3 regions of the Glutamicibacter sp. AOP5-A2-18 genome follow, and region 3 is predicted to be linked to each of the others. Evidence: riboswitches for the same ligand, from Rfam matches in the RefSeq annotation. Region 3 holds a riboswitch; each other region holds the start of a gene.
What was found. Region 3 has a riboswitch for S-adenosylmethionine ahead of ACT3RW_RS01410 (methionine ABC transporter ATP-binding protein). Riboswitches for the same ligand answer to the same signal wherever they lie in the genome.

Region 1: it holds a riboswitch for S-adenosylmethionine, as region 3 does, so the genes downstream of both, ACT3RW_RS15410 (hypothetical protein) here and ACT3RW_RS01410 (methionine ABC transporter ATP-binding protein) in region 3, are expected to answer to the same signal.
Region 2: it holds a riboswitch for S-adenosylmethionine, as region 3 does, so the genes downstream of both, ACT3RW_RS03390 (O-acetylhomoserine aminocarboxypropyltransferase/cysteine synthase family protein) here and ACT3RW_RS01410 (methionine ABC transporter ATP-binding protein) in region 3, are expected to answer to the same signal.

Annotation. Positions count from the first base shown of each region.
Region 1 covers NZ_JBQSVW010000001.1:3,208,310-3,214,319, reverse strand. The annotation lists gene ACT3RW_RS15420 (ABC transporter substrate-binding protein) at 1-1,337, opposite strand, end outside; gene ACT3RW_RS15415 (MFS transporter) at 1,554-2,837, opposite strand; SAM riboswitch class IV at 2,941-3,057, shown strand; gene ACT3RW_RS15410 (hypothetical protein) at 3,115-3,699, shown strand; gene ACT3RW_RS15405 (APC family permease) at 3,780-5,117, opposite strand; gene ACT3RW_RS15400 (carbon-nitrogen hydrolase family protein) at 5,136-5,810, opposite strand; gene ACT3RW_RS15395 (hypothetical protein) at 5,743-6,010, opposite strand, start outside.
Region 2 covers NZ_JBQSVW010000001.1:702,740-708,749, reverse strand. The annotation lists gene ACT3RW_RS03400 (HNH endonuclease signature motif containing protein) at 1-429, opposite strand, end outside; gene ACT3RW_RS03395 (cystathionine gamma-synthase) at 491-1,729, opposite strand; gene ACT3RW_RS03390 (O-acetylhomoserine aminocarboxypropyltransferase/cysteine synthase family protein) at 1,729-3,030, opposite strand; SAM riboswitch class I at 3,140-3,230, opposite strand; gene ACT3RW_RS03385 (LysR family transcriptional regulator) at 3,455-4,396, opposite strand; gene ACT3RW_RS03380 (putative oxygenase MesX) at 4,518-5,510, shown strand; gene ACT3RW_RS03375 (methionine synthase) at 5,528-6,010, shown strand, end outside.
Region 3 covers NZ_JBQSVW010000001.1:293,178-299,187, forward strand. The annotation lists gene ggt (gamma-glutamyltransferase) at 1-1,575, opposite strand, end outside; gene ACT3RW_RS01405 (SDR family oxidoreductase) at 1,795-2,658, opposite strand; SAM riboswitch class I at 2,942-3,031, shown strand; gene ACT3RW_RS01410 (methionine ABC transporter ATP-binding protein) at 3,117-3,926, shown strand; gene ACT3RW_RS01415 (methionine ABC transporter permease) at 3,943-4,659, shown strand; gene ACT3RW_RS01420 (MetQ/NlpA family ABC transporter substrate-binding protein) at 4,700-5,512, shown strand; gene ACT3RW_RS01425 (acyl-CoA dehydrogenase family protein) at 5,668-6,010, shown strand, end outside.

The DNA of each region.
Region 1 (6,010 bases), 2.9 Mb from region 3:
AGCTTGTCGTAGTCCTTGTTGCAGTAGTGGCTCAGGTTGTATCCACCCTCGCAGGTGTAGTCGGCCTGCAGGAAGCCGATGGGGTCAGCGATATCGATCATCCGGTTGCGCTGGCTGAGGATCATGTCGTACTTGCCGGCCAGCACATCTGGCTCCACTGCGCCGTAGGACTTGGTGACGACATTGGCCTTCAAGCCGATCTGCTTGAACTGCTCCTGGATGATGGCGCCCACGCCAGCGAATTCGGCACGCTCGGTGATCGCAATGATGTCCAGCGGCTTGTCTTGCTTGTAGCCCGAGGCTTCCACCAGCTTTTTGGCTTCCTCGAGATTCACCTGGGGTACGGTCAGATCCGGGTTGGCCCAAGGCTCGCTTGGTGCAAAGGGACCGGTGGCAGGTTGGGCGGCGCCTTCATAGATGCTGGCGGCTATGGCTGGCAGATCCAAGGCCATGGTGGCGGCCCTGCGCAGGTCCACGTTGTCGAAAGGGGCACGCGAGTTGTTCAGGTACAGGGTCGAGGTGCGAGGAGAGTCGGCCTTGAGCACGCTGATCTTCTCGTCTGCTTCCAAGGTAGCCAAGCTGGTGGCCGGGATGGACATGGAGATGTCCGCTTCACCGGTCTGTACCTGGGTGGAGCGGGTGGCGCCGTCGGTGATGTAGCGGATTTCGCCGCCGGCCAGTTTCACCTCACCATCCCAGTAATTCTTGTTGCGGTCCAAGGTCAAGGACTGTCCGGCCTTCTCTGAAACCGGAGCGAAAGGCCCGGTGCAGTGATTCATCGGATCAATGCCCTTGTCGGTGTACGCAGCACCCGAGAGCACGCCGGCATTCACGCTGGCAATGCGATACGGCAAGAGCGGATCAGCTGCCGGGGTGGTGACGCGTACGGTATCAGCGTCGAGGGCTTCTACCTTCTTGATGGTCTTAGGGTTCACTGCACGTGCTGGTGCGGTGGCATCAAGAACATGGTTCAGTGAATTAGCAACAGCCTTGGCGTTGAAGTCGGTGCCGTCCTGGAACTTTACGTTCTTGCGCAGGTCGAATTCCCATGCGGTATCCGAGGTCTGCTTCCAAGAAGTGGCGAGCATTGGCTCTACCTTCTTCTCGGTCTGGTCATACTTGGTCAGGGTTTCCAAGCAACCGGCGATTGAGAGCACATAAGCGTCATCGCTTTCCAAAGCCCAGTTGGAAATTGGGGCACGGAAGTTCGCTACAACTACGCGGGCTTCGGCATCCGCTGCTGCATCCGGAGCGGGGGTGGCGGTGGAACTGCAGGCAGTTAGTGCGAGGGCTACCGCTGCAAAACTTGCAGCTACGCTCAATCGTCCAAGGTTCATGGAAATCCTTCGGCAATACGTGATGAATTGGCATCCAATGTCTTAGAGCCTTGGTAAGCGTACCCTAATTCCTTGATTTCTCATGAAGCAATAAAAGGCCATGAAGACCCCTTTAGAACTTCGGGATTCTGGACTGCGATAGAACGCTAGCTGAGTAGTAGAAAGTTGGTGTCAACCGTGGAAGTTCTGAGGACATTTTGCGTTATGTGTCGCAGTTCACGCACTGCGTGTGCGTAGCATGCGGTCACGAACCAACCGAGAACCAAGCCACGAAGCCAGCAACAGCGGAATGATCATGACTAGCCAAGGGATAAAGGACAACTCGGCTGCGCCTGCGGTGTGTGAGAGTAACCAGCCAAAGAGCATGTTGCCTAGAAGTACTGCTAGGCCGCCGCAGGTGGAGAGTAATCCGAAGTAGGAGCCGGTAGCGTTGAGCCCGGCAAATTTTGGAACAAGACTGAGCGCGGTGGGATGAACACTCATATGACCCAGGGTCATCAGGGTGACTGCGCAAAGAATTCGCACCAAGCTGGTTTCCTCACCAAAGGCTGATGAAGGGATGAAGGCCAAAACACTAAACCCCAAGGCGCTGAGAATATAGCCCATGCGCAACGTTGCAGCTGGGCCGATTCTTGCAGCAAGCCACGATAAGGGAATCTGCAGGCTCAGGGTCAAAATGGAGATCCACGCAAAGATCAGCCCCAACCACTGGGTAGGCATGTCTTGGCGTTCAAGTTCCAAAGGAATAGCTAGATACAGCTGGTTGTAGGCCAATAGGTCCGCGGCATGCAGCGAACAGAAGGCCAAGAACTGGCGGTCGCGCAGACATTCTCGGAAGCTACTGTGAGGCTTCGATGCTTTAGTTCCTGCACCGGTAGCAGCCGACAGTGCGCTCGCCGTGTCAGTCTTGCCAAGAGTGAGCGCCAAGAAGATTCCGATGGCCACAAAGAATACTGCGCCAAAACCTGCCACGGTGGAAAATCCCCAGCCCCACAGGGCCGAACCCACCAAAGGTCCGGTGACGGCGCCAATTTCACCCGTGATGCTCAGCCACGCAAAGAGCGTAGCCCGCCGAACGTGCTGGACTTGTCCTTGATCCCGCGCGCTTTGGGCAGCCGCCACCAAGATGTTTAGTCCCGGGGAGAATAGTGCCCCACCAAATCCGGTGAGCAGTGCGCCAAAAATGAACATTCCCAAGTGTGGAGTACTAGACCATAGGGATGCGGCCAAAGTGAGGAAACCTGCGGCACGTACCGCGCAGCCGATCAGAATCATGGTGCGGGCGCCGAAGCGATCCGCCAGAGTGCCACCAGCTAAGAACAGTCCTTGCTGGGCAAAAGTTCTGATTCCTAAGATCAGACCCACCGCGGTAGATGCCAACAGGAAATCATTGCTGAGGACTACCGCAAGGAAGGGGACTACAGCGTAGAAGCCGATATTAAACAGCGTCTGGGTTCCCAGGAGCGCGGTAATTTCTAAGCGTTGCGAGCGAGTTTTCATGGGCCTCTGGGACGCGGTGATGATGACCAGTCTGATCTTAGCTAAAGGATGGTCAATCACTTGTGTTCAAACTGTCGGTGCATTGTCCTATGGTTGAAAACAGGTTCAAGAGTTACGACGTAAAGTACCTGGCTAGTCGTACGGCAACCCCTCTCCGGCTCACGGGGTGCCCCAGGGGAAGAACCGTTCCGAGGCAAATGTCATCGGTTCAGTTAGCGGTTTGCCCCGTCCAGTATTCGGTACGGGGCGGCACCGCTCTCACGCTAGGAGAATTTCCATGGCTAATCAGCCAATTGATGACAAGCATGAATTCGACTTCCGTGAATGGACGAAGGAGATATTTGGCGAGGAAACCAGCAACAGCAGGGTTGATCAATATGGATTGCCGTTTCTGTCCGACGAAGCAGACTTGAGTGAAGAAAGGCAACGCAAGCTCCGCTGGTATTCGGCGCTGTTGGAAGCTCCTTACGTTGCCCGGGTGCAGACGAGAACGCGCAATTCTTGGAGCGATTTTATGAGTAACAATTCCCGGCACCGGCGCTTGACCAATGGCCAGTGCTACAAAGCTGAGGGCTATGACGAATATATTCAGCGTTGGGAATCGGTCGGCATCGGTTCGGACTTGTACCTTTTGATCCACGCGTCCTTGAAGCGGGCAGTTGAGATAAGTCGCAGCCGGCATACTTCGGATCTGGCGAAGCTGAATCTGGAAGTCCGATTGGATGAGCTGCACCTGTGCCGTGACGACGGCGGGATGTATGGTCGAAGCTTGGTTCCCGAGCACTGGAAAGATTTCCCAAACCTGCGGACCCGTTTGAGTCCAGTGACCGCTATCCGGCGAATCATTGACGCCGGGTTCTAGAATCCAATCCAGTTGATGGAGTTCAAGGGACAGGCCGCCAGCGGTCTGTCCCTTGAACTGGCTATCGAATCTTCTATTTTTTAGCTTGCGCCTTCCAAGGCCATCTGCGATGGCTGATTCTTGAAGCCCTTGGTGGTGGTTGCCAAAATAATGGTTCCGATGGCCAGCCAGATGCTGCCGATAATTACGGCATGAATATCAAGCTGCGTGAGTAGGAACGCGATGACTAGAACACCAATAGCTGGGCACAGCACGTAGAGCATTGCATTAAGCTTGTTGCCTGCGCGACGTTGGCGATCCCAATAAACAATGACCGACACGTTGACCATGATGAACGAGATGAAAGCACCGAAGTTAATGAATGAGGTTGAGGTGGCCACATCCATGAACATGGCGATCAAGCCCACAACTGCGATGGCCAAGATAGAGAAGACCGGGGTGCTCCAACGCTGGTTCAGCTTCCCAAAGAAGCTGCGTGGCAGTACTCCGTCTCGACCCATGGCGTAGAGCAGTCGACTGCCAGCAGCCTGAGCGGCGATACCTGAGGTGAACTGGGCGATAACTAGTGCGGCCAAGAAAATAGCACCAAATAAATTGCCACCAATGTGCTGTGCTATTTCGAAACCCGCAGCATTAGAATTCTCAAAGACACCGCCTGGATGCACCAGCTGTACTGTGTAGGCCACGATGACAAAAATGCCTCCACCTATGAGGGCAACGAGCATGATGGCCTTGGGGACGGTGCGCCGGGGTTCCACGGTCTCTTCGGTCAGAGTGGTCACCGCATCAAATCCAAGGAACGAGTATGCGGCGATGGCTGCACCAGCGGCGATACCTGTTGTGCTCGCGCCGATCCCGGTAAACGGAGAAGAGCTCACTAGAGCGCCTGCGCCGTGCTCGCTGGAGACACTGGCCACGGAGAGAACTACGAAGAAAACGATGACCAAGATCTGGAAGGACATGAGTACCAGATTCACCCGGTCTGCCACCTTGATGCCGATGATATTCAAAATGGTTGTCAGCACAATGAAGCCAAGGATCCACACCGGCATCGGCGCGGCAGGGAATTGGGCTTGCAAGTACGAGCCACCGATCAGCCAAATCACCATGGGAAGGAAGAGGTAGTCAAGCATAGTGGCCCAACCGACGAGGAAACCGATCCGTCCGTCGATGGTCTTGCGTACGTAAGTGTAGGCAGAACCGGCCACCGGGTACGCTGCAGCCATCCGGCCGTAGCTATTTGCGGTAAAGAGCATTGCCAGTAGAGCAATCAGGTAGGCGCTGGCGCTGGCGCCACCGGTTTCAGACGCAATGACACCAAAGATGCCTAAGACAATCAGGGGTGTCAGGTAGGCCAACCCAAAGATCACCAAGGAAGACAATTTCAGGGTGCGAGTAAGTGTGGGGGTCGAAGACATGGAAAACTCCGTCGTTTTCTAAGAGCGGGATTGGGGTTGTTGTGGCGCCCAGCGAGATGGTTCCAATGCGCCGTCATAGAGCGGAAGACTAATCGGTGCATCGTCCGGACCGAATTGAGACCACACGCGGTTAGTCCCTGCGGTTCCGTGATCACGCACTCGCTGTACGGTGTCCGGGTCAACCCGGACCACGAGGGTATCTTCGCCAAGGCCAGCTTCACCCAGGACCATGCCTTCGGGATCTACCGCGATGCTTCGGCCGCGTCCTACAGGGTGGGCGCAGTTCACGCTGAGCATGTACACCTGGTTCACGATGGCGTTGGCTCGTGCCAGGATCAGTTCCTGTTCACGGTCGTCACTAGTGGTTTTCACAACGTTCATGATGGTGTTGGCACCCATCCAGGCAAGATGGCGTGAGTGTTCTGGGAACCAAGAGTCGTAGCAAATAGACAGTCCGAAAGCGCCGACTTCTGGCACGTTTGCGACCACAAATTCGGTTCCTGGCCGGTGCGGCTCAAACGGCCGCCAAGGGAACATTTTGCGATACCTGGCAACCAATGCGCCGTCCGGGGAGAAGAGTAGCTGGGTGTTGCGGAAACCACCGTCTGTATCGCGCTCGCCGATGCTACCTGGGCACAGCCAGATTTGGTGTTTGGCGGCAATGGCACCGAGCGCTGACACAAAAGGGATCATCCAAGGAGACTGCTGCGTCCTCCAATGCGGTGCTTCGCTCTTGTTCAGGTAGATGCTCGGTACCGTGCAGATGCATCTCAGGGTAGATCAGCATCTGAAGATCGTCATGCTTCTGTAAAGTCTTGGCAACATCATCAGCAAAAGGCTGAAGCGAATTCTCAACTGGCAGCGGGACGCGCTGCGCCAATCCTGCGGTGATT
Region 2 (6,010 bases), 410 kb from region 3:
CCACGGATCGAGCTGTTGGCCAGCCTCATCAATCCGGCCAATGAGGCAGTCGGCTTGGACCAACCGGTCCCCCGCGGTACTGCGCGGAATGTCCAACCAGTCATGCATCAACCCGCGGGCACTTTTGAAGTGAGTGCGCCCGGCGATGGTGTGGCCATGGGTGGCTTCGATCTGTTCCAGCGTGGGGTTGATGCCGGAGTCGGTGATGGCTTGAAAGGAGGCTTGATCAAGTTTGTGCGCGCCGGTGCGACGAAGCGCGTGGGCGGCGTGAAGCTGTGTGCGCGATTGCTGCTGGCCGAGGTGCTCGGTCAAGAGTGCAAAATAGGCCGCGTGGCCGGCGGTCAGATCTGTCTGGGACAACACAGCAGTAGCGCTGGCGGTCAGTTGGGCCGCCGTGGCCAGATCTTTGAGTGCTTGTGCTGTGTCCATGGAAACGAGTTTGCCCCGCAGTGACTGATCTGCGGGGCAAGCTCGAACGGGCTGTGGATATTTACGCGGTAGCGAAGGCGGATGCGCTCTGCCGGGTCCCTTGGGTTACGGGCTTGGCCGCGGATCGCGAGGCGTTCGACGCTGCGCGGGCGGCAATCAGTCCACGTTCCAGATCGGCGATCAGATCTTCGACCTCTTCGATGCCCACCGAGAGACGGACTAGGTTGTCCGGGATCTCCAGTTCGGTGCCAATCAGCGATGCGTGAGTCATTTCGCGCGGATAACAGACCAGCGATTCCACCCCGCCTAAGGAGACCGAGAGCTGGAAGTACTCCATGGATTCAGCGAAGGCGCGGGCGCCGGCTTCATCGGTGAGCTGCAGCGAAACAATGCCGCCAAAACCGCGCTGCTGGCGCTTGGCCAGTTCGTGCCCGGGGTGGGTTTCCAGACCCGGGTAGTACACGCGGGTCACTTCTGGCTGCGCGTCAAGCCAGCGGGCCAGCTTATCGGCGGTGGAACAGTGACGTTCCATGCGCAGGCCCAGGGTTTTCAGTCCGCGGGCGGCCAGGTAGGAATCCTGCGGTCCGGCCACCGCACCGCCGGCAAACTGCTGGTAGCCGACCGCTTCGGCCAGGGACTGGCCGCGGAAGAGGTGATCGGCCACAATTACCGCACCACCGAGCACGTCGGAGTGCCCGCCGATGTACTTGGTGGTGGAGTGAACTACCGCGTGCGCGCCGAAGTCCAGCGGGCGCTGTAGATAAGGGGTAGCGAAGGTGTTATCAACCACCAGCAGGGCACCAATTTCCTTGGCCAGCTGGGCCCAGCCGGCTAGATCGGCGATGCCAAGCAGTGGGTTGGACGGGGTTTCCACCCAGAGCAGGGCGGTATTGGGTTGCAGTGCAGCTCGCACCGAATCCAAGTTGGTGATGTCTACCGCCGAGGAGGTGATGCCCCATTTGCTGTGCAATTTGGAGATCAACCGGTTGGTGCCGCCGTAACCGTCGGCGCCCAGAACGATGTGATCGCCCGGTTCCAGCACGGCACGCAGCAGCGCATCTTCGGCGGCGATACCTGAGGCGAAGGCAAAACCGGCCGCGCCGTTTTCTAGGATGGTGAGCTGGTCTTGGAAACCATCTCGAGTGGGGTTGGAGCCGCGGGAGTATTCGTGCCCGGATCGCAGTACGTTAATACCGTCCTGGATGAAGGTGCTGGTCTGGTAGATCGGCGGAACAACGGCGCCGGTGTGTGGGTCTTTTTCCTGGCCTGCGTGTACGGCCTGAGTGTTGAAGCCAGTCATCATGCTCCTTGAGTTTGTGGGGCCAGGGCCCGGTTTAGTGCATTATCAAGCGCGCGGTTCAGGTCTGCGAGCAGATCCACAGGATCTTCAAGCCCGACCGAAAGGCGCAGGGTGGAGGCGTTCAGGCCAGCGTCGGCCAACTGATCGGCCGAGAGCCGGCAATGGGTCATGGTGGCCGGGTGCAAAATCATCGTGCGGGTGTCCCCCACGTTCGCGGCCAAACTGATCAGTTCTAGCCCATCAATCACCGGGGAAACTAGCGACGGGTGTGCCAACTCGATGGCCAGCACGCAGCCGGTGCCCTTGGGGGTGAGCTGTTGGGCCACGGTGTGGCTCGGGTGGCTGGATTGTGAGGGGTGATGGATGGCCGCGATGCCCGGGTGGCCGGAGAGCTCTTGGATCAGGGTGCTCACGCTGCGCTGTACATGCGCTGCACGCACCGGCAAAGTTTCGATGCCGGCCAAAATGCCTTGGGCGCTGGCCGGAGCTAATGCCGGACCTAGATCGTGCAGGAACTTGGAACGCACCAGCATCGCATAGGCAGCAGAGTCGTGGCGTTCGAGCAAGGAAGTATTGTTCAACCGCACGCGTGGGGCGGCAATCTGTGGCCAACGCAGCGGATCGGAGAAGTCGAACTTTCCCGAATCCACCACCACGCCGCCAAGTACCGAGCCATGGCCGGCCAGACCCTTGGTGGCCGAGTGGACCACAATATCCGCGCCAAAATCTAGCGGGCGGAAGTTCAACGGGGTGGCCAGGGTGTTATCCACGACCACCGGGATGTTGTGCTCGTGGGCGATCGCCGAAATAGCGGGAAGATCGGCCACCGTGCACAGCGGGTTGGACACGGACTCTAGGAAAAACGCGCGGGTCTCATCCTCGATGGCCCCGGCCCAGGCTGCCGGATCGGCTTGGTCAACAAAGCTGACGCGGATGCCAAAGTCGGCGAAGGAGTCGGTCAGTAGGTCCACCGTGCCGCCGTATAGCGAGGAAGACGCCACAATGTGCTTAGGTCCCTGGGTCAGCGCCAACAGGGACAGTGAAACAGCTGCCTGTCCCGAGGCGGTGGCCACCGCCTGAGCTCCACCTTCCAGCGCGGCTACACGCTGTTCGAGGATCGAAACGGTGGGGTTACCGGTGCGTGAGTACGTGAACCCGGACTGGCGCATAGCGAACTTTTCGATCGCTTCAGCATGGGATTCAAATTGGTACGCTGCGGAGTTATGTAGTGGTGGCAGCATCGGGCGGAAATCTCCGCTTGGTCGATACCCTGCGTGGACCGCGTCGGTTCCTTGGCTCATAGCTCCTTCTCGTTTCCTAGCGAGGGAGTGCACCGAAAGATGTAACCCGTACCAAAGCCCGAACACTGACTTGGTACGAGGCACAGTGCGCTTAAAAGCGTTCGGAACTGCTCCATCGTCCCTGGCATTAGCACCTTTCGGTTTCCCGATGGTTGCTGCGACGTCTTCGAGCCAGATCTCTTAGTCGCTCTTGATGGTTTGTTGTTCTTCCATGGTTCGATATCTGCCCCGGGCGGCGCAAGCGGCATTGGGCTCACGGCTTCATACAAGGTCGCCACGCTTCATATGTCGCCAAGTTGTCATGATGACACGGGGTTTACGACCTGTTTATGACGCGCCACTTTGAGCATAATCCGTGGAATCTAGCAGTTTTGCCCTGCTAGTGTGACGACTCGAAGGCTAGAGATGACACACTGTTACGGTTTTAGCCCAGCACCTCAACGTCAAAGCTGGCGACCACCGCACGCACTTCTTCCAAATAACGCTGCGCTTGATCGGTGAGCGGGATCCCGGCGTGGTCGATCCAACCGATCTCGATTCGCTCGTCGATGGACAGCGGGATGGCAACGATGGAGGGATCAAGCTCGTCGCTGATGATGCCGGTGGAGATGGTGTACCCGCCCAAGCCGATCATGAGGTTAAAGATCGTGGCGCGGTCCGAGACTTGAATTTCGCGTTGGCTTGAACGGGTGGAGAGCACCTCTTCGGAAAAGTAGAAGGAGTTGTTTGCACCCTGGTCGAAGGTAAGCCGCGGCAGGTCCTCGAGGTCTTCAAGCGTCACCTGTGCACGCGAGGCCAGCGGGTTGCTGCGCGAGATAAAAATGTGCGGATCGGCCAAGAACAGCGGATGGAAGACAAGCCTGGATTCGCGCAGCAGCTTGTCGATCACTTTCCGGTTGAAGTCGTTGCGGTACAAGATCCCAATGTCGCTACGTAGAGTGCGTACGTCCTCAATGATTTCCTCGGTGCGGGTCTCACGGAGCGAAAATTGGTACTCCTCTGCGCCGCTGGCCTGAACCATGCGCACAAAGGCATCAACCGAAAATGAGTAGTGCTGGGTGGAGACGCCCAGCAGTCGCCTTGCGGAAGGACGGCCGAGGTAGCGATGCTCCAGCAGCTCCACCTGCTCCAGGACCTGTCGGGCATAGCCGAGGAATTCCGCGCCTTCGGCGGTGAGCGTCACGCCCCTCGCGGATCGCATCAGCAAGGTGCGCCCCACTCGTGATTCGAGCTCTTTCATGGCCGCGGACATGCTGGGCTGCGCGACGTAAATTAGGTCGGCGGCACCGGAGATGGAGCCCTCGGTAGCGACCGCGGTGAAGTAGCGAAGCTGTTGCAATGTTAAACCGCTTGTTCCTTGAACCATAGATTGAGTCTATATGAATCCATAGTTATATCGAGTTACCTGATATCAATGAAGACCCTGCATGATGGACGCATCGACTTACTTTCGGCCTGCCCAGGCCCTCATCACAAGATTGGCCGCCATGGCAGACGAGTTCACTTTCAGCATTAGCACCACCAAATTCGACGAGAATTACACTCCCTGTGCCACCTCACGAGTGACCACAAACTTCGCAAATCTGGCCCGTGGTGAGAATCGCCAACAGAACCTGCGCAACGCCCTGACGATGATCAACCGTCGCTTCAATTCGCTGGCTCACTGGGACAATCCTGCCGGCGATCGTTATGAGCTCGAACTGGAAATCATCTCGGCCAACGTGCATTTTGCCGCCGAGAATGAAGAGCAGGATTTTCCGCTTCTTGAAGTTCTAGACACCATCGTTGTCGACCGCCTCACCGGTACCCGTAGCCATGGCATGGTGGGCAATAATTTCTCTTCTTACGTCCGCGATTATGACTTCAGTGTGGTGCTTCCGGCGGCCAGCAACGGCTCGGGTGCTCCTAAGTTACCTGAAGATTTCGGCGACCTTCACGGCCAGCTCTTCCAGCATTTCTTGGATTCGGAAGCCTACCAGCAGCGTTTTAACCAGTTGCCAGTGGTCGCCATCAGCGTCTCCACTTCCAAAACCTACTACCGCACCGGCAATAGTCACCCGGTCCTTGGCTTGGAATACCAGCAGGACGAGAACTCCCTGACCGATACCTACTTCGGCAAAATGGGTTTGCAGGTGCGCTACTTCATGCCTGCAGGTTCCGTAGCTCCACTGGCTTTCTACTTCCGTGGCGATCTACTCAATGACTACACCAACCTGCAGTTGATCAGTCTGATTAGCACCATGGAGACCTTTCAGAAGATCTACCGCCCCGAGATTTACAACGCCAATTGTGCTGCCCCGTCGGTCTACCGTCCAAGCCTGAGCGCTCAGGACTTCGCTCCGACTCGGATCGACTACGACCGCGAAGAACGCACCCGACTCGGAGCTAGCCAGGGTAAGTACACGCAGGAGCACTTCATCATCCCTAATCAAGAATTGCTCAACCAATTTTCCGCCACCTGCCCAACTCCTGTCGCCTGAGAATCGAAAGATAAACGATGACTTCAAAGCTAATTCCAACCTCAATCGTCGGCAGCCTCCCCAAGCCTTCATGGCTGGCCCAACCTGAGACCCTGTGGTCCGATTGGAAGCTCCAAGGTTCCGAGCTGAGCGAAGGAAAGCAAGATGCCATGCGCGCTGCCGTACTGGAGCAGACTCAGCGTGGCATCGACATCATTAGCGATGGCGAACAGACCCGTCAGCACTTCGTCACAACCTTCATTGAGCACCTGAGCGGTGTTGACTTTGAAAAGCGTGAGACCGTGCGCATCCGCAACCGCTACGACGCAAGCGTGCCCACTGTTGTTGGTGCAGTAGAGCGAAAAAAGCCAGTATTTGTTGACGATGCAAAGTTCCTGCGTTCATACACTGACAAGCAGATTAAGTGGACGTTGCCTGGCCCAATGACCATGGTGGACACCTTGTATGACGCTCACTACCAGAGCCGCGAAAAATTGGCCTGGGAGTTCGCTACCATCCTG
Region 3 (6,010 bases):
AATCGCCTCACTGATGCTCATGCCCAGATCATAGCGGTTGAGCAGGGTCTGCAACACCGTGGTGATGATGGTGGAACCACCAGGGGAACCGATGGCCATAACTGGCTTGCCGTCTTGCAAAACAATCGTTGGCGCCATCGAAGAGCGCGGACGCTTACCTGGTTCAAGACGGTTTGGATCTTGCGGATCATAAACGGTGGAGAAGTCGGTGAGCTCATTGTTCAGCAAGAACCCACGGCCTGGAACTACCATGCCCGAACCACCGGTCTGTTCAATGGTCAGCGTGTACGCGACCGCATTACCCCAACGGTCAACCACCGACAGGTGGGTGGTGGAGATGTTCTCGGTGTCTTGCTCCTTAGCTGGCTCAGCAGTACTTGCTGGGCACTGACCATCAAAGTTTGCGACATCACCCGGAGCCACCGGCTTAGTGGCGGCCTTAGCTGGATCGATTTCGCACGCACGGTCGGCACCAAAGAGCTTACTGGTCAAGGTTTGGGTGGGAACATCGACAAAGGCAGGATCTCCCACATACTTACCACGGTCAGCGTAAGCCAACGCGGTGGCCTCAAAGTAGTGGTGCAACGCGTCGGTTGGTTCCATTGATGCAAGGTTAAAATTGCTCAGAATATTCAGTGATTCACCAATGGTGGTTCCACCGCTAGAGGATGGGGCCATGCCATAAACATCTAGTCCACGGTATTTCACCGTGGTGGGCTCCTGCTCCGCGACCTTGAAGTTGGCAAGATCTTCGGTGCTCACGTAGCCAGCGGGTACTGGCAGTTTGGTATCTTCCACCTTGGGTGGAGCCTGCACGGTCTGGGAAATCTCTGAGGCGAGATCACCTTGGTAGAAAGCTTTTGGACCCTTGGCTGCCAACAGCCGGTACGTGTCGGCCAGCTCTGGATTCTTGAAAATGGTGCCTACCTTTGGGGCATCACCCTCAGGCAAGAAGAGGTCGCTGGTTGAGCTGAAAGCAGCAAAGCGTTCCTTGTTATCTTGAGTTTGTTCATGGAAGGTCTTGTCCACCACAAAGCCTCGCGAGGCGACCTGAGTTGCCGGTTTGAGAACCTGCTTGAGGCTTTGTGAACCCCAGTTATCTAGCGCCCGTTGCCAGGTGGCCACGGTGCCAGGAACGCCTACTGCTACACCGCTGGTGACCAGTTCGGGGGTGAAGTTATAGGGCTTTGAGGTAGCCGGATCGATGAAGGCATCATGCGGTATTGCTGCCGGCGCGGTTTCACGCCCATCGATGGTGCTGACCTTGCCCGTGGACGCGTCGTAGTACATGAAGTAGCCGCCGCCGCCAATGCCAGCGCTGTAGGGTTCGGTGACACCTAGGGCTGCAGCGGTAGCCACCGCGGCATCAACAGCGTTGCCACCCTTACGCAATACTTCGAGTCCTGCTGCCGAAGCTTCTGGATCCACGGAAGCTACTGCGCCTCCGGTACCGGTAGCAGTCGGGGTCTTTTCTGTGTGCCTTGGGTCAGCGCTCGCCGGGAGGACTGTGAAAGCTCCTAGTCCCAAAGAAAGAATCGTTGCGCCAGCCAAAGCGCGCAAACTTGATCGTTGCATACTCTGATCTCCTGAAAGAGGTGGGGATGAAGTATGCGTCAATTTACGGGAAGTGCTCGAAGCGCTAGGGGTGTGACACGAGCCATCTTTTTAGAAGCGTTGTAATTCCGCGCAAGTGATCACAATATTTATAGTTATGACGTTAGAACTGTGGGCAGTGATCCCCGACTAGTCAGTCGGGGATCACTGCCCACTTCAGCGTTGGTGCAGCTGGTTAGTTTACTGAGCCAGAGCTTCCTTGATGGTCTTACCCAACGATGCGGTTGGACGGCCAATGAGCTGGGAAAGATCTGCCGAGTTCACTTCCAGGGCACCGTCACGAACCTGCACGTCGGTATCAACCAGGATGTCTGCAAACTGTGCTGGCACGCCGGATTCGGTGTAGATCGCAACGAGCTTCTCTGGTTCAACTTCCTGGTAATTGACCTCTTGGCCGGCGGCGGCGCCCACGGCACCGGCCAGCTGACTCAGGGTGAAGGCCTTGTCGCCACCAAGTTCGTAGATCTTGCCGGACTCATTTTCTTCGGAGAGCAATACCGCTGCGGCTGCTTCTGCGTAGTCGGCACGTGGGGCGGCGCTGATCCTGCCGTTACCTGCGGCGCCGAGAACTACGCGGCTGTTGAGGTAGCCCAGGAGCTGATCGGTGTAGTTTTCGGTGTACCAACCGTTGCGTAGCAAGACGTATTCAATGCCGGAGCCCGCCAGTAACTGTTCGGTAGCCACATGCTCTTGCGCCAGTTTCATGTTGCCGGTCAGGGCATTGGCAATAGAGGTATAAGCAATCAGCGATACGTTCACGCGCTGGGCAGCGTTGATGACGTTCTCATGCTGGGTGATGCGCTGGCCAACTTCGCTACCTGAAATCAGAAGCAACTTGTCTACGCCTTCGAGAGCTGACACCAGGCTTGCCTCGACGTTGTAGTCAGCGGCGCGGGTCTCCAGACCCTTGCCCGCCAGAGGAGCGAGTTTTTCTTCAGAACGTCCAAGGGCAACCAGTTGTGCAGGATCTGCACCGCGCTCTAATAGTGCGTTGATAACCAGTTGGCCCAGCTGTCCGGTGGCTCCTGCAATTGCAATCTTCATGTTGTCCTCTCGTTGGTCTGCAAACTAATACAACCACGTCCCTCGCGGTTCAATTCCCGACGGTCAGTCGTGCGCATGAAACCAAAAGGGGAATCAATACGTCAAGGGTCGTCGTCTTGATTCGAAACCTTTGAGGAAAGTGAAGAATTGCTACGCAAACCAAAGCAATTTTTTGACGTTGTGAGTAAGTTTTGGTGACTTCATGACTTCCGTTTACGTAATTATTGTTCGGTCATGGCCATGGAAGACAGACTTAAATCGTTCGGACCGTACAACCGAACACACACCATCCAGAGCGACTGAGAGATCTGGCTCAACGACGTCGCAGCAACCACCCGTAAGGGAGCGGTGCTACAGCCAGGACCGATGGAGTACTTTCACTTCGCGACGGGAAAGTCTGTTTAAAGACAGGTTTTCCTCGTGAAGAACGCTCCGTATAACCAAGCAGTAAAGGAGCGATGATGATTCGTCTTGAGAACGTAACAACAACATTTGGCAATGGCCAGGATCAATTCACGGCAGTTAAAGACGTGACCCTGAACATTGAAGCCGGAAGCATTCACGGGATCATCGGCTTCTCCGGTGCTGGCAAGTCAACGCTGTTGCGCAACATCAACTTACTTCAGCGCCCAACCTCCGGTCAGGTTTTTGTCGATGACGTGGAACTTACCGGACTCAGCGATGGCGATTTGCGTAAGCAACGACATGAAATCGGAATGATTTTTCAGCACTTCAATCTGCTGAACAATCGCACCGCGTTGCAGAACGTGGAACTGAATCTGAAGTTTGCTGGTGTAGCAAAAAACGAGCGTCGCGAACGCGCCTTGGAAGCTTTGGCCATTGTTGATTTGGCTGACAAGGCCAGCGCATACCCAGGACAGCTTTCAGGCGGTCAGAAGCAACGCATCTCCATTGCACGAGCGTTGGTGACCGAGCCAAAAGTCCTCTTGTGCGATGAACCGACCAGTGCAGTGGATCCGCGAACCACGACCTCGGTGCTGCAGTACCTCAGCGACATCAACGCCAGCCTCGGAATCACCACAGTTATTGTCACGCACGAAATGAACGTTATTAAGGCCATCGCAGACCGCGTCTCGGTAATGGAAGACGGTTCAGTAGTTGAAGAGTTCGCCCTGAATGAGTTGCAAGAGCCTGGCTTTGAACCCACGACGCCTATCGGACGCTATCTGATCAGCGATGAAATTACGTTGAACCGCAGCCCAAAACCCGTTTCATCCTCATCAGCTGCCCACGTAGCGCGCGTATAAAGAACCTGGATTACCAATGAACTTATCTTCACTAGTGCTGGGCACGAGCAACGGCAGTGCAGCAGCTTTTAACTTTGACCGAATTGTTGAACTGGCCCCGGAAATTTGGGTGGCCATGGCACAAACTTTCGCCATGCTTCTGGTCGCCATTCCAATTGCAATTTTGCTCGGAACGCCACTGGGGATCTGGCTGTTCTCCATGTCGCCTAATGGTCTGCGTCCCCGTCCGCGGTTGCACCAGATTGTTGACGGAATAGTGAACACCATCCGTTCCTTCCCATTCCTTATTTTGCTGATTGCCATCATCCCGTTCACCCGGTTTGTGGTGGGAACGACCATTGGAACTGCTGCCGTCATTGTTCCGCTGACGATTAACGCGATTCCTTATTTTGCACGTTTTGTGGAACAGAACATCAGCCAGCTTGGCAATGGAGTTGTTGAAGCTGCGCAGGCCATGGGTGCTACCCGCGGACAGATCATTCGCGAAGTATTACTTGTCGAGGCAAGACCTGCACTGCTCTCATCTGTCACCATCATGACGGTCAGTTTCATCTCGTACTCAGCGATGGCCGGTCTGGTAGGTGGCGGAGGTATTGGCGATTTTGCTATCCGCTACGGCTACTACCGTTACGAAACCGGCGTCATGCTCCTAGCGATCATTCTGATGATCTTGCTGGTGCACGCAGTTCAGTTTGTTGGTACTCGGCTCTCGCGTGCAGCAGACAAACGCTAAACACTTCTTCTCAACTCGCACTTTATCTAAGGAAAACATCATGGCAGTATCTCGTCGTACTTTCTTGACCTTCGCCGCTGGCTCGGCAGCACTCTTAGGACTAACCTCATGTGGTCTGGTCGGAGGCGGAGAAGCTTCCGGAACTGGGGACAAGACCATCAAGATCATTGTCACCGAATCGGCTCCGTCACAGGAGCCCACCAAGATCGCTCAGAAGCTACTGGCTGAGAAGGGTTGGAAGCTGGATGCCACGTATGTCACCGATATCGTGCAGCCAAACCACGTGGTATCTAACGGTGAGTATGATGCGAACTTCTTCCAGCACGGTGCCTACCTTGAGCAGTTCAAGAAGGACCAGAACGTGGATGTGGATCCAGCCTTCTACATGTACAGTTCACCAGCCGGCGTGTACTCGAAAAAGTACGATTCCATCAAGGAACTGCCTAACGGTGCCACCATCGCATTGCCTGTAGATACCGCTAATAATGGTCGCGCATTGGCCCTGCTTGATAAGGCAGGGGTATTGAAGGTCACGCCAAACAAGAGCGTGATTCGCCTGTCGCAGAATGACATTTTGGAGAACCCAAAGAACTTCAAGTTTGTTGAAGTTGATCAGCAGTCATTGTCCAAGACTCTGCCGGACGTTGACGCCGGATTCCTCTTTGCTCGCCTCGGCGCCGAGATTGGTCTGAACCCAGACGACGCGTTGCTCTTTGAAAAGGAAGAAGAAGCACTTCCATACATCAACATCATTGGTGCCAAACCTGGATTCATGGATACCGAGAAGGGCAAAGTCCTTGAAGAGGCTTATCACTCAGATGAGGTCAAGCAAGTGGTACGCAGATTACCTTGACGGCGCTCTAGGCACCCCATGGGACCGCGACCTGGAAGCAGATTTCGCCACCTGGAATAAGTAGGCCTTGGCCCCACGACGATAGTTGATCCGCGTCGTGGGGCCACTACTTTTTGATACTGAACTTAGATACCGATGTCCTGCAGGGAGAAGCAATGACGACAATCGCCGCGGCAACAACAGAGAGCCACTACCAGGAACTGCTCAAGCGTTTCAGTGAAGTTTTCGCACGAATAGCTGAGGGAAGCCGAGAACGCGAACAAAACCGTGTTCTGCCATTTGAGCAGGTGCAGTGGCTCAAGGACGCAGGATTTACCACGTTGCGCGTACCTGAAAGTCACGGTGGCACACCAGTCAGTCACGAGCACCTCTTCCGTTTGCTGATTGAACTTGCCACGGCAGATTCCAATGTGGCTCATTTGTTGCGCAGCCATTTCGCCTTTGTAGAGACCATCGCATTGCAACCCGAGAAGTTTCAGGACCGTTGGTTCCCACGGG